Mucilaginibacter paludis DSM 18603: one gene and its partner. The protein of the gene in region 1 interacts with the protein of each later gene in a pairwise test. Links are inferred from orthologs where the notes say so. Each region holds a gene or a part of one and is shown on either strand. Other genes may lie near its edges.

What was found.
Region 2: the proteins of MUCPA_RS21750 (region 1) and rlmB interact in binary tests that used the Escherichia coli proteins (3 or more experiments, as listed by UniProt). The link is inferred for Mucilaginibacter paludis DSM 18603 from one-to-one orthologs.

What each region holds. Positions count from the first base shown.
Region 1 is NZ_CM001403.1:5,137,605-5,141,047, reverse strand. What follows is about bases 210-3,101. They hold MUCPA_RS21750 (bifunctional ADP-dependent NAD(P)H-hydrate dehydratase/NAD(P)H-hydrate epimerase), read right to left. Parts: upstream 2,463-3,101; coding sequence 957-2,462; downstream 210-956. Other genes in these bases: uvrA (excinuclease ABC subunit UvrA), read right to left, coding at 2,839-3,101; MUCPA_RS21755 (pyridoxamine 5'-phosphate oxidase family protein), read right to left, coding at 210-734. In the rest of the region: MUCPA_RS21760 (anti-sigma factor), read left to right, coding at 1-37; more of MUCPA_RS21755, read right to left, coding at 156-209; more of uvrA, read right to left, coding at 3,102-3,443. UniProt on the Escherichia coli protein: Bifunctional enzyme that catalyzes the epimerization of the S- and R-forms of NAD(P)HX and the dehydration of the S-form of NAD(P)HX at the expense of ADP, which is converted to AMP.
Region 2 is NZ_CM001403.1:7,166,179-7,169,464, forward strand. What follows is about bases 107-2,969. They hold rlmB (23S rRNA (guanosine(2251)-2'-O)-methyltransferase RlmB), read left to right. Parts: upstream 107-1,064; coding sequence 1,065-1,874; downstream 1,875-2,969. Other genes in these bases: dnaB (replicative DNA helicase), read right to left, coding at 107-850; MUCPA_RS30485 (helix-turn-helix domain-containing protein), read left to right, coding at 2,007-2,528; MUCPA_RS30490 (IS3 family transposase), read left to right, coding at 2,450-2,969. Also shown: more of dnaB, read right to left, coding at 1-106; more of MUCPA_RS30490, read left to right, coding at 2,970-3,286. UniProt on the Escherichia coli protein: Specifically methylates the ribose of guanosine 2251 in 23S rRNA.

The DNA.
Region 1 (3,443 bases):
TACAATGGATCAAATGGTACTGGCAGCTAAAATATAGTTTGCTAAGTCAATTGTACTTATTACAAGCATTGAATCAATAATTGACGTATTCTTGTTAAGCACGACTACCTCCTATTCTGTGTTATCTCCTATATTTTATCGTTGACGGAACCCGCTCATGGAATAATCCATTGGCCCTTCCATGAGCCATCAATGAGCTTAAATTGCGCCCGTCGATGTCCATCTTTTTTTAAACTCAGCCATTCTATAAAATCAACGGTGGTTATTACAACCGCAAAATTTAAATACGCATCTTCCGTATTGCTGCCTGAGTTTAAATGCTCAAGCCCATCTGTAGGATAATCCGTACTGGTTGATGGTGCGGGAACAGCCATATATAGTTTGCGAGCGTCCCCATTCACCTTTTGCCAATGAGATTGTGACACTTCATCCATGTGATGAATTATAGTATTTCCTAAAAGTTTGACTTGTACCCGTTCACTGCCATCATAAAACAACCAGTTTGCAAAGGGTACAGCGGTCAGATCAGTCATTTTTGATGAACGCTTGTCTGTGTAAAATACAAGCTGCTTTTCATCCGGCTTTACAGCGCGCAAAACAACTGTTCTCATACCGATAGATCCTTCACCCTGGGTACCTAACACCCCGGTATGAAAGGCATTATCATTAATCAAACTACCATATAGCAGCTTACCCCAGCATTGCGTAAAAACCTCACTTAAAGTATCTTCCAAGTTAATTAAAATTTAGTTAAATTAAAATGTAACTAATATCATTATTAATGCGTCTTATATTCAGAATTGCAACACATCAATTAATGATTTGGTAACAGTTCTTTAAGATAAACCCGCTTAGCTTTGCTACAGTTAATTATCTATCAAAAATAAAAAGTATTTCGTTCTTTATAAGGTCAGTTAAATAAGATCAAACGGCTGCATATACTACAGCCGTTTTTTTTATGACATTAATTTTGCCAAAGTTACAGGTATATGCTTTGCAAGTTGGCCAGCCAATACCGTATTCAATAAATGAGGCATAGCCAGCTCATCACCGGTTTTGCCATGCAGGTACGCTCCAATAATGCAAGCCTCCCCAGAGGTATATTTCTGTGCCAGTAATGAGGCTATCACCCCTGTTAACACATCCCCCATGCCGCCGCTTGCCATTGCAGGATTGCCTGTAGCATTAAAATACAACTTTCCAGATGGTGTTCCGGTAATGGTATACCTGTTTTTTAATAAAATATAAATCCCTAATTCGTTTGCCTTTTGGCGCATCGTTTCAAGCCGCTGCCACCAGCTTTGATGCTCACCGAACAGGCGGTCAAACTCTTTCATGTGCGGGGTGATGATGCTACCCTTCGGAATGTTTTTCAGAACCTCCGGTTTTTGCGCCAGCATGTTCAGGGCATCTGCGTCAACCACCATAGGTTTGTTAAATTCTTTAAACGCTTTTTCCAATAAGGCTAAACTATCAGCATCCGTACCCAGTCCGGGTCCGGCGGCCACTACATTAAATTTTTCCCATTTAATTTCCGGTTGATTTTTCCCGTCGCGCACTATCGCCATCACTTCGGCCAACGTCGTATTCAATGCCGTTAAACCGCTTTCGGGTATACATGCCGTAGTTAAACCTGCACCAGTATGAGCGCAAGCCGACGAGCAGAGCAACGCTGCCCCCATGGTTAACTGCTGCCCGGCTATAATCAGCGCGTGCCCGTAAGTACCTTTATGATCAAAAGATTTGCGTGGTTTTAACAATTGGCGGATATCTTTTTTACTGATCAACTGGTATGGGCTATCTAATGATTCGATAAAAGACTTGTTCAAGCCGATGTCCGCCACTTTAAAACGATCCATACATGATGCAGACTCGGGGAGTAAAAAATTAATTTTGGGCTGCTGAAAGGTAATAACAAGCCCGGTTTTTAAAACCGTTGCCCCGGCGGGCGGTGCACCATCTGTAAAAAAACCGGTGGGCACATCAACGGCCACTATCGTGCTGTTTAACTGATTAAGGGCATCAACCAGCCTGGCGTAGTCACCCTGTAAAGGTTTATTTAAGCCAGTACCCAACAAAGCATCAATAATAATATCCGACGATTCCTCCTGCAAAGGCGCTCCTGCATTAATTTCAAGCAATTTAATCCGCGTGTGCTTCAATTTCTCCAGGTTTGCTTTAAAATCAGGCGAAGCCTTATCAGAAAACCGGGCAATTTTTACCGAAACCTTTGGATAATGTGCACGTTTCAGCAAACGGGCAATAGCAAGGCCGTCGCCACCGTTATTACCTGTGCCGCAATACACCACTATACTTTTATCCTGATCCGGAAATTCTTTGATAAAAATGTCTACAAATGCCTTTGAAGCGCGCTCCATCAGGTCAACCGATGTAACGGGCTCCTGCTCGATGGTAAAAGCGTCGGCCTCGCGGATTTGTGATGAAATAAGTAAAGGTATCATATCATCTATAATTAAAATAGATTTGTTTTGTTTGATGGAGGGGTAAAACAAACCAATGTGTTTAAAACATTCTATAATGACGCCTTCCTAAACTATTGATTATCAATACACAAAAACTCACCATCTTGTCATCCCGACGCGAGGAGGGATCTTTTTCGCGCGATAAGTATACATCATATCCAACGCACTGATTACCCTGCCGTTCGTAGGCAGACGAGCGAACAGCGAAGATTTTAACCGGTAGTCAGAGGCTACCGGCATATATAGTCCGTAGACAGAGTCTACGGACAGCGATGGCATTATAAAATTTCAAGTCCTGCTAAGCACGATTGGAATCATAGTCGGTGCAGACGCCGACATCGGAGAAAAATTTAACTTACCGTTTCTTTTGCTTAGCTGTCAAATCCATTTCCTTTTTCAGGAACATCCCTGTAAAGCTATCCTTTACTTTGCATAAACCTTCTGGAGTACCTTCAAATAATATTTTACCTCCTCCAGCACCACCTTCGGGGCCCAGGTCAATCACATGGTCAGCCACCTTAATCACATCCAGGTTATGCTCTATCACCAACACCGTATTTCCTTTATCAACCAGCAGGTTAATTACACCGAGCAACACATTAATATCCTCAAAGTGCAAGCCGGTAGTGGGCTCATCCAAAATATAAAAAGTATTACCAGTATCTTTTTTAGATAGCTCGGTAGCCAGCTTTACCCTTTGCGCCTCGCCACCGGACAGTGTTGTTGACGATTGCCCAAGCGTAATATAGCCCAAGCCCACATCCTGCAAGGTTTGTATTTTGCGGTGAATGGAAGGGATATGCTCAAAAAACGGACAAGCATCTTCAATACTCATATCGAGCACATCGCTGATGGATTTGCCGCGATAGCGTACTTCTAAAGTTTCGCGGTTATAACGCCTGCCGTTGCATTCCTCGCAGGGCACTTGCACATCGGGTAAAAAGTTCATTTCAATTACCT
Region 2 (3,286 bases), 2.0 Mb from region 1 along the record:
CCGACGACATCTCGAGCGAGAATACCACTACCGGGCGGTTAAAATCAACCGCTGCGTTACGGGCGCAGGTTAAAACGAAGGCCGTTTTACCCATCGCCGGCCTTGCCGCTATAATTACCAAATCGGATTTTTGCCAACCCGATGTCATGCGGTCGAGCTCGGTAAAGCCCGAAGCTACGCCCGTTAGTCCGTCCTTTTTATCCTTCAGCGCCTCAATTTCTTTTAAACTTTCGTGCAAAATATCATCCATTTTGCGCGAATCGCGGCGAAGGTTATTCTGCGCGATATCAAACAGGTTCTTTTCCGCCTTATCCAACAGGTCCAGCACATCGGTAGTATCTTCGTAGGCGCTGTTGATCACTTCTGTTGAGATGCGGATCAGCTCACGTTGCAAATACTTCTGTATAATGATACGCGAGTGGTACTCAATATTAGCCGCCGATGCTACACGGTTAGTTAACTCGGTAATGTAGTAGGCGCCGCCTATCATTTCTAACTCGCCCTGCATACGCAGCTGCGAGGTAACGGTTAAAATATCAACCGGAGATGTTTTTTCAAACAGCGTGCGTATCGCCTGAAATATCTTTTGGTGGCTATCGCGATAAAAAACTTCGGGTTTTAAAATATCAATAACCGAAGATAGGGCGTCCTTCTCCAACATTAACGCACCTAAAACGGCTTCTTCTAAATCGGTAGCTTGTGGCGGTAATTTCCCCAAACCGCTGGTGGGATTATTGCTGAATCTGCTTCGTTTGTCGCCTGTAATATTAGGCTTGCCTGCCTGGTTATCGTTCTCCAAAATCATTTGCACAAAAATATACAAAAAGGATTTGTAATCGGTATTATTCATCAACATCCTTTTTTTTGCTAAAAATAAAAATGTTGAAAATGACGTTTTAAGCGTCGATTTTAATTAACATCAATTGTTAATTACTTGTTAGTAAAATTAAAATGGGTTTAATAGTCAATCACTTAACAGCAGTGTTAATAACGTTGGCCCCTGTTAGTTATTTTGAATAACATATTGCTAAGTTTAGTTGTAAAGCGGGCTAAAATCAATTAATATGTTAATTTTGCTGACTTATACAGCAGTTGAAATGAGTTTTAGAAACGAACCTAAAAGAGAATATAACCAAATGGTTTTCGGTATCCGCGCCGTGATAGAAGCCATCAGATCGGGCAAAGAAATCGAATCGTTATTCATCCAGCGAGGGCTCGGTGGCGAGTTGTTTTATGAGCTTAAAAACTTGCTGAACGAATATAAAATAGAGTCGCAACAGGTTCCGGTAGAGAAGCTTAACCGTGTTACCACCAAAAACCACCAGGGGGTTATCGCCATCATATCACCTATAACTTATTACAAGATTGAGGATATTATACCCATGGTATTTGAAAAAGGCGAGGTACCTTTAATTTTGATTTTAGATGGCGTTACCGACGTTCGCAACGTGGGCGCCATAGCCCGTACCGCCGAATGCGCTGGTGTACATGCCATTGTAGTACCGGCAAAGGGTTCGGCACAAATTAACCCGGATACCATTAAAACATCGGCGGGAGCACTGTACAATATCCCGGTTTGCCGCGAAAGCAGTTTATTGCAAACGGTTAAATTTTTACAATCATCCGGTTTGCAGATTGTATGCTGTACCGAAAAAACTACCGACTTTATCTATGCGCCCGATTATACCTTGCCCACAGCCATTGTAATGGGTGGCGAAGATGATGGCGTAAGCAACGAGATTATCCGAATAGCCGACCATTTAGCTAAAATACCCATGTATGGCGAAATAGAATCGCTCAACGTATCGGTATCAACCGGCGTAATTTTGTACGAAGCCATCAGGCAAAAAAGGGGAGGCCCCCCAGCCCCCTGAAGGGGGAGTTTTTGATTGGCTTGCGGTTTACCGCAGGCGATTAGACAAAATGTATTTTATATAAAAAGAGGCTGATCATGTATTTGAAGTGAACCCCAAAAGTTAGACAAAAACTTTTGGGGTTTATTATTTATGTCAAAGCACACATTTGAAGAGAAACTTGATGTAGTTTCTCAAGTAAGAAAGGGAAAGCCGATTCTACGGATATCCCGCGAACGCCATATCCGTGAAGGCATGATATTGGAATGGGTTCGGAAATATGATCTTTATGGCGAAAGTGGGCTGCTCAAACAACCTAACGTCAAGCCCACGCCTGATTTCAAAGAAGAAGTTGTAAGGCTTGTCATAGAAAAAAAAGTACCTTTAAATCAGGTTGTTCTGGAATATAGATTAAGCAAGACTGCTTTAGAGCGCTGGGTAAGATCAGTACGGGTTGAGGGATATGCAGTACTATACCAGCAAAAGAATCCTGGACGACCACCTAAATGCATGGGAAGATCAAAGAAGCTTGAACCTGAAACAGAAGTAGAGAAGCTCCAGGCGGAAAATAGCCGTTTGCGGGCGGAGAACGCACTATTAAAAAAAGTCACGGCCTTAGTCAAGGAAAAAGAAGCCCGCGAACGCATGAGTGGGCAAAAGCCATCGAAGAACTAAGGCCCGAACATGATGTTTCAATTCTATTGGATTGCAAACAGATGGCTCGTTCTGTATTTTATTATCATCGCAAGCGCCTAAATGATGATAAATACAAGCATGAAAAAGAAGAGATCGCAAGTATATACCACTTGCATAAAGGCAGATATGGTTATCGGCGGGTCACCGCCGAAATGAAGAACCGGGGTTATAGCATAAATCACAAGACTGTCCAAAAATTGATGGGAACATTAGGCCTAAAATGCAATATCAGGAAAGTAAGTTATCGCTCATACAAAGGTGAGGTTGGTAAAATTGCCCCTAATGTACTTGAAAGGGATTTTGAGGCAAATCTGCCTAATCAGAAATGGGCTACGGATGTCACTCAGATGAACATTAAAGGGGAGAAGATCTATTTATCTCCTATAATTGACATGTTCAACGGGGAAGTCATTTCTTATAGTATTTCAAAATCTCCAAATATGCAGATGATAGATGAAATGTTATATGAGGCTTTTGATAAAGTGAAAGATATAAGGGGACTTATTTTTCACTCTGACCAAGGGTGGCAATATCAACATTATGGATATAGAAAGGCTTTGGAAAAACATGGAATTATTCAAAGCATGTCCAGAAAGGGAAACTGCTTGGATAATGCCTTGGCCGAAAGCTTCTTTGGGATCTTAAAGACAGAATTACTGTACAAACAGAGCTTTGAAACTGCGGAAGAATTTATAACTTCGTTAAAAGAATACATTCATTACTATAACAATGAAAGA